DNA from 3 places in the Lysinibacillus louembei genome. Region 2 is predicted to be linked to each of the others. Evidence: riboswitches for the same ligand, from Rfam matches in the RefSeq annotation. Region 2 holds a riboswitch; each other region holds the start of a gene.
The links. Region 2 has a riboswitch for S-adenosylmethionine ahead of R6U77_RS07970 (bifunctional homocysteine S-methyltransferase/methylenetetrahydrofolate reductase). Riboswitches for the same ligand answer to the same signal wherever they lie in the genome.

Region 1 (2,269 bases), 940 kb from region 2:
ACTGAATCATAATAAAGCCTCCGGCGGATGTCAGGGATTTTGAAAGGAGCCCATTGTGCAAGCACAATGCAAAATCCCGACGCAATTACGCCAAGGCGTAATTGATCATGATTCAGTAGGAAATTCCTAGCTCTACAACATGCCTTAAGCAATCTATGATTCAGCGACTGTCACAAAAAGCTTGGACGCAACTATGCGAAAGCATACTTGCTGATGTGCAAAATAACCTTGCTACTATTTCCATGTAAAGCCTTGCTGTGCAAGATAGTCTTTAATGAATGGACGCTTCTGTTCAATTAAATAATCGGCCATTTGCTTTGTCCATGTAGCCATTTTTTGGTTGGCTGAGCGGCTTGCATAATAGCTTTCCATCGTTGCATCATATTCATCTAATAAAGCGTCGTATTTCATCACATCATAGCTATTTTCATGTAAAATAGCTGCAACAGGCAAGCGCGGTTTCGTTTCGTTGCGCTTTGTTGGTGTGCCAATTGTCATGGCGAATAGCGGAAAGACACCCTCAGGTAAGCTGAACAATTCGCTAATCTCAGCTGGATTATTACGTGCGCCTCCAATATAGCAAATACCGTAGCCATGTGCCTCGGCAGCAATGACGAAGTTTTGGGCGAATAAAGATACGTCCGCTACACCAACAAGTAAATTTTCCGCTGAATCCGTGACGATGTTTGTACCATGCTTTTGCCCCGCTACTTGTAAACGTTTGAAATCAACACAAAATAAAAATGAAGCACCTGCTGTTTGAAATTGAAATTCATTTTTTGATAATTCACCAAGCTTTTTCTTTTTATCCTCATCCGTTATCCAAATGACGCTATAGGCCTGCACAAAATGTGAGCTAGCTGCCATTTGCGCTGTTTCGATTAAATCAATAACTATTTCGCGTGAAATTTGTTCCCCTGTATATTTACGCACAGATGAATGACTGCGTAAAAGCTCTCTCGTATCCATTTCCATCCTCCTAAATAGATGTATTCTCCTCACTATTTTATACTACTCAAGCTAAATAACCAATCATGTTGGCTGGGGGTGATGATTCTAGCAATTTAAAAAATTTTAAAAATAATAGTTGACTTCTTGGTTTACAATGATTTATACTCAATTTCAACGATGGAACATGAATCAAATACTCTTATCAAGAGTGGCGGAGGGACTAGGCCCTAAGATGCCCAGCAACCGGTAGGCGACAAGCTTACAAAGGTGCTAATTCCTACAGATTCGAATTGGAATCTGAAAGATAAGGGGAGGAAAACTTGCTCATTTGCAACCCTCTTCTTAGGAAGAGGGTTTTTTGTTTTTCTACCCTCCTCAAAATTCACTGCCATCGAATAAATTTTAGGAGGAATATCATGTCAGCATTACGGCCAGAAACATTGCTACTACACGGTGGGCAAAAGCCTGATCCAGTAACAGGAGCAATTGCAGTACCTATTTATCGTACAACTGCATATGCATTTAATGACACTGCTCATGCGCAGCGACTATTTGCATTAGAAGAAGCCGGGAATATTTATTCTCGCATTATGAACCCAACTGTAGGAGCATTTGAAGAACGTGTCGCCTTGTTAGAAAAGGGCACAGCAGCAGTAGCACTTTCTTCAGGAATGGCAGCTATCTCATTTTCCATTTTAAATATTGCTGGTGCAGGAGACCATATCGTATCGGCAGGCTCTTTATATGGTGGTACTTATAATTTATTTGCGACAACATTGCCACGCTATGGTATTACAACAACATTTGTCGACGAAAGTGACCCGGAAAACTTCCGAGCAGCAATTCAAGAAAATACAAAAGCAATCTTTGCAGAAACAATTGGTAATCCAAGCTTAAATGTACTAGATATTGAAGCGATTGCTAAAATCGCACATGAGCATGAAATTCCATTAATTATTGATAATACATTCCCTTCTCCATACGGCTCTAACCCAATTGAATTTGGAGCGGATGTTGTCATTCATTCGGCAACAAAATGGATTGGTGGGCATGGTACAACAATCGGTGGCATTGTTGTTGATGCAGGGAAATTTGATTGGACACAAGGTAAGTTCCCAGGCTTTACAGAGCCAGATTTAACATATCACGGCATATGCTATGGAATTGATACAGCAGCGGCTGCATTTGCCACAAAGCTACGTGTACAATTATTGCGTGATTTCGGTCCGACATTGAGTGCGGATGCGGCATTTAATTTCTTACAAGGGTTAGAAACGCTTCATTTGCGTGTAGTAAGACATAATGAAAATGCTAAAAA
Region 2 (2,269 bases):
TTTGTACTAGACACAGTGGCAGAAGATATGATTTTGTATGCAAAGTGGGCCGTAAACCCACCACCAACTGGCGGTGAGGGTACTACTGGACCATCAACGCCTGAGGTCCCCACTCCAACAAAGATTAAGATTGCCTTTGATATAGGCGGAGGGACAATATTAGATACAATAGAGATTACTTACAATACAACTATTCGTGATTTACCTCTACCAAAAAAAGAGGGGTTTGAGTTTTTAGGTTGGTATCAAGATCAAGAATTAACAAAGAAATGGTCAGATGAAACACGTGTAATAGCGAATATGACCTTATATGCGAAGTGGGAGGAAATCAAGCAACCTGTAACGCCTCAACCAAGTGTTCCTTTTAACGATGTGGAACAGCATTGGGCGAAGGAAATGATTACTGAACTGACAGCTCAAGGCATAATTAAAGGCTACGAGGATGGTTCCTTCCGTCCAAATGAGCCAATTAACCGTCAGCATGTTGCAGCACTTGTTGCGCGAGCCTTTACATTGAAGCAAATACGCACATCAGAAAATTTTTCAGATGTATCGTTGGAGAATCCATACTATGAAGCAATTATGATGTTACAACAAGCGGGTATTGTAGATGGAGAAAATGGGTTATTCAATCCGAAAGAATCAATTACACGAGCGCAAGTAGCCAAAATTTTAGTGAGTGTGCTACAGCTTACGCCTGAAGGCACAAGCTCATTCAAGGATGTTTCTAGCAAACATTGGAGTGCAGGTTATATTGCAGCACTAGAAAGAGCAGGGATTACATTGGGGGATAATGGCTATTTTTATCCAAATTCTCCGATAACGAGGGCTCAGCTTGTTGCATTTTTATATCGTGCACTACATTATTAAATAGTGAAAAAATCAGTGGGAATGAAGTGATTGCCCACTGATTTTTTTAGTTTTATTTTCTAGATTACTTGATATTATTCTTGAGAGAAGTAGATATTTCTTCTGATTAGTAAAAAACACTTCTCAAATGGCATCGACTACTCTATAATGAACAATAAGAATTTAATATGCATTCAATTTCTTATCGAGAGAAGCAGAGGGACTGGCCCGATGAAGCTTCAGCAACCAACAAACATGTCAGGTGCTAAATCCAGCAGGTGTATGCCGACAGATGAGAAGGAACGATACGAACGAGTAGAGCCTTCTTTATATTTAAATAAAGGAGGCTTTTTATTATTATTCAGCAATACCTGTTGAATAATACAGCCTCTGGCAGATGTCACGGATTAATCCGTACCCAATTACGACGAGGCGTAATTGATTATATTAAGCGAGAGCGAGGATGAAAGATGGGACTACGTGAAGCATTACAGGCAAGAGTATTAACAGCAGATGGGGCGATTGGAACACTGCTTTATTCATATGGATTGGATTATTGCCATGAAGAAATGAATGTTACAAAACCTGAGATTGTAGAGAAGATTCATGGTGAATATATTGCGGCAGGAGCTGATGTCATTCAAACGAATACATATGGGGCAAATGCTATTAAATTAGCACGCTATGGCTATGAGAATCGCGTGCAGGAATTTAATGCGGCTGCAGTTAGGCTAGCAAAGGCAGCAGTTGGTAAAGGTGAGCAATTTGTGCTTGGGACAATTGGTGGTGTGCGTGGAATCCGTAAAAGTGATGCGACATTAGAGGAAATTTTATTAGCGATTCGTGAGCAGGCAGAGAGCTTATTAGCAGGTGGCGTAGATGGGCTATTGCTTGAAACATATTATGATTTCGAAGAGCTATCTGCAACGGTTCAAATGCTGCGGCCATTAACAGATAAAGTCATTGTGGCACAAGTGTCGATGCATGAGCCAGGCATTTTACAAAATGGCATGAGCTTAAATGATGCATTAACGGAGCTAGATGCACTCGGTGCAGATGTTGTTGGCATGAACTGTCGCTTAGGTCCGTATCATTCGATTCAAGCAATGGAAACGGTGGAGCTACCGAAGCATGCCTTTCTTTCAGCATATCCGAACGCTTCTTTATTAGATGTAGAAGATGGTCGTGTTGTCTATGAATCAGAGGCTGATTACTTTGCACGTGCAGCGGTGGAGCTAGTTGGGCAAGGAGTGCGTTTGATTGGTGGTTGCTGCGGTACAACACCAAAGCATATTGAAGCAGTGAAAAAACGTCTAGCAGGTGTTAAGCCACTGACTGAAAAGGAAATTAAGCCTAGAAGTGCAGAGTTTGTACGTGTGCCAGAGCCACCAGTTGAAGAGCCGTTACATATCAAGGCGAA
Region 3 (2,269 bases), 1.3 Mb from region 2:
TAAAATGTACTCGTAAAATTCATATCATATATATCCTCATTGGGTGAATATAAATAAATGGTTATATCATTCGCTAAAGCAAGTCCGAACTCAATATGACCGCCCTTCCCAGCAGGTAATAAAATGATTAAAAAATCAGCAAGTTGAACCGCTTCTTTTTCTGCATTGCCAATACGTTGCAATTCCTCTAAATTGGCTGCACGGCTGTTTTGTGTCCAGTCATACGTATGCTGAAAGCCTTTTGCTGTTAATTGGTCTCTTACATAACGGACATCCTCTATATTTTGAAAGCTGGAGGCAATGTAAAATTTTTTCGGTGTGCTAAATATGATATTCAATCTCCTCTTCAACAAAATCCCATTTGTATGGCGTTTCTTGGTATACGTAATAGTTCAACCAGTTGTAGAACAATAAATGCGAATGGGCACGCCATGTATTTTTTGGTGCTTTCGTTGGGTCATCATTTGGGAAGTAGTTCACAGGCACTTCTACATTATCTGCCTTGGCGATATCTCGCTCGTATTCATCAGCAAGCGTTGTCGCATCATACTCTAAATGTCCTGTAATCATAATTTGCTTATTGTCCTTCGATTGTACAATAAAGACACCCGCATCGTCTGAATAGCTCAGCAAGCGTAAATCTGGATGCGCACGCACCTCATCAATTGATACAGATGTATGTCTTGAATGTGGTGCTACATATTCATCGCTAAAGCCACGCACTAAATCTACCGTTAAATCCGTAATAACATGTGAGTATACGCCTGAGCATTTTTTCGGCAGCTCAAATTTACCAATGCCGTAATGATGATATAAAGCCGCTTGCGCACCCCAACAAATATTCATGATGGATGTGACATTTAGCTTTGCCCAATCCATAATATCCGTAATTTCCTTCCAATAGATAACGTCCTCAAATTCCATGCGTTCAATTGGCGCACCTGTAATAATCATGCCATCATAGCGGCGGTGTTTAATCTCAGCAAATGTCGTATAGAACGTTTGCAAATGTGATTTTGAGACATTTTTCGATTCATAGGTTGCTGTATTCAAAAATGTGACATTTACTTGTAAAGGTGTGTTCCCTAATAAACGCAATAATTGCAGCTCTGTTTTCTCCTTTTCTGGCATTAGGTTACAAACTAAAATGTTTAACGGACGGATTTGCTGTGTTCTCGCACGGTCCTCCTCCATCACGAAAATTTTCTCTTTTCTTAGTAGCTCACCTGCTGGCAACTGCTTCGGAATATTAATTGGCATTGCTTTTCCCCCATTTCTTGAAATAACAAATCAATACAAAAAACCCTCACATTCCAGCATAGAGAATGTGAGGGTTTTGTAAGCAATCCGTTCACTCTTATCTCTCGGGAGTCCCCCCGCTGGAATTAGCACCTTTCTAATCAATGTTAGAGGTTGCTGAAGCGTCAACGGGCCATATCCCTCGGCTTCTCTTGATAAGTGTTTTTTTAATTTTGTTTATTGTAGCATTATTGAAAGCGTTTGACAATAGGGTTTAAAATACTATTGTCAATACTCTACACTTCTTAAATCAAATTCCATACAATTTTTACAATCCCTTTTATATGAATCATGTTTTTTACTGATAATATATTAAAGTCGCCATCGTATAGCCGTCTATACGATTAACATCTAACATAACGTAATAAGAGCCTTTATCCCATAAGCTTGAAATATAATAACTACCGTCTGAACGTGTTTCCACATTACGTCCTAGCTCCTTAAGACCTTCTTTATAAAGCGTGTCATGGATAAGTTGTATTTCCGACCAATCACTATAACGGTCTCTATTAGGGAAGAAATCAAATCCAATCGCACCAAGCTTTTTATCCTCATAATAATATATCAATTCTGTTGAGTAACCATATTTCATTGCTGAGTAAACTAAAGTAGACACATTTCCCTTTTGTGATTTTCTAAGTAACTTTGCTGTTTCTGCTTTCTCAACTTGATTTATACTCATAGAAAAATCAATTTTTCGATTTTTATTTTGAGCGCTCTGTTCTTGCACTACTAAATAAGCATCCTTTACATACCCCTTGACATTTCCTTGTTTGATGTGTGACCAACCGTTGCTGTCCGTTGTGTATACAAAAACTTTCGAGCCATCTTTCAGCATCGTTACTTTAGCACCTTTCGAATGTGCTTCTTTTCTGACAATTAATCCTCCTTCTGATTTCACATATTTTGTTTGATTCACAGTTTGCTTTGATACTTTCGTTTCAGAGGTACTAGCTGATGCTTGAGCATC

Region 1: it holds a riboswitch for S-adenosylmethionine, as region 2 does, so the genes downstream of both, R6U77_RS03155 (O-acetylhomoserine aminocarboxypropyltransferase/cysteine synthase family protein) here and R6U77_RS07970 (bifunctional homocysteine S-methyltransferase/methylenetetrahydrofolate reductase) in region 2, are expected to answer to the same signal.
Region 3: it holds a riboswitch for S-adenosylmethionine, as region 2 does, so the genes downstream of both, metA (homoserine O-acetyltransferase MetA) here and R6U77_RS07970 (bifunctional homocysteine S-methyltransferase/methylenetetrahydrofolate reductase) in region 2, are expected to answer to the same signal.

What each region holds. Positions count from the first base shown of each region.
Region 1 is NZ_CP137624.1:662,463-664,731, reverse strand. Features, by position in the region: gene nfsA (oxygen-insensitive NADPH nitroreductase) at 235-969, opposite strand; SAM riboswitch class I at 1,148-1,262, shown strand; gene R6U77_RS03155 (O-acetylhomoserine aminocarboxypropyltransferase/cysteine synthase family protein) at 1,368-2,269, shown strand, end outside.
Region 2 is NZ_CP137624.1:1,601,632-1,603,900, forward strand. Features, by position in the region: gene R6U77_RS07965 (InlB B-repeat-containing protein) at 1-870, shown strand, start outside; SAM riboswitch class I at 1,049-1,148, shown strand; gene R6U77_RS07970 (bifunctional homocysteine S-methyltransferase/methylenetetrahydrofolate reductase) at 1,320-2,269, shown strand, end outside.
Region 3 is NZ_CP137624.1:2,904,394-2,906,662, reverse strand. Features, by position in the region: gene R6U77_RS14435 (group-specific protein) at 1-338, opposite strand, end outside; gene metA (homoserine O-acetyltransferase MetA) at 322-1,260, opposite strand; SAM riboswitch class I at 1,355-1,461, opposite strand; gene R6U77_RS14425 (SH3 domain-containing protein) at 1,598-2,269, opposite strand, start outside.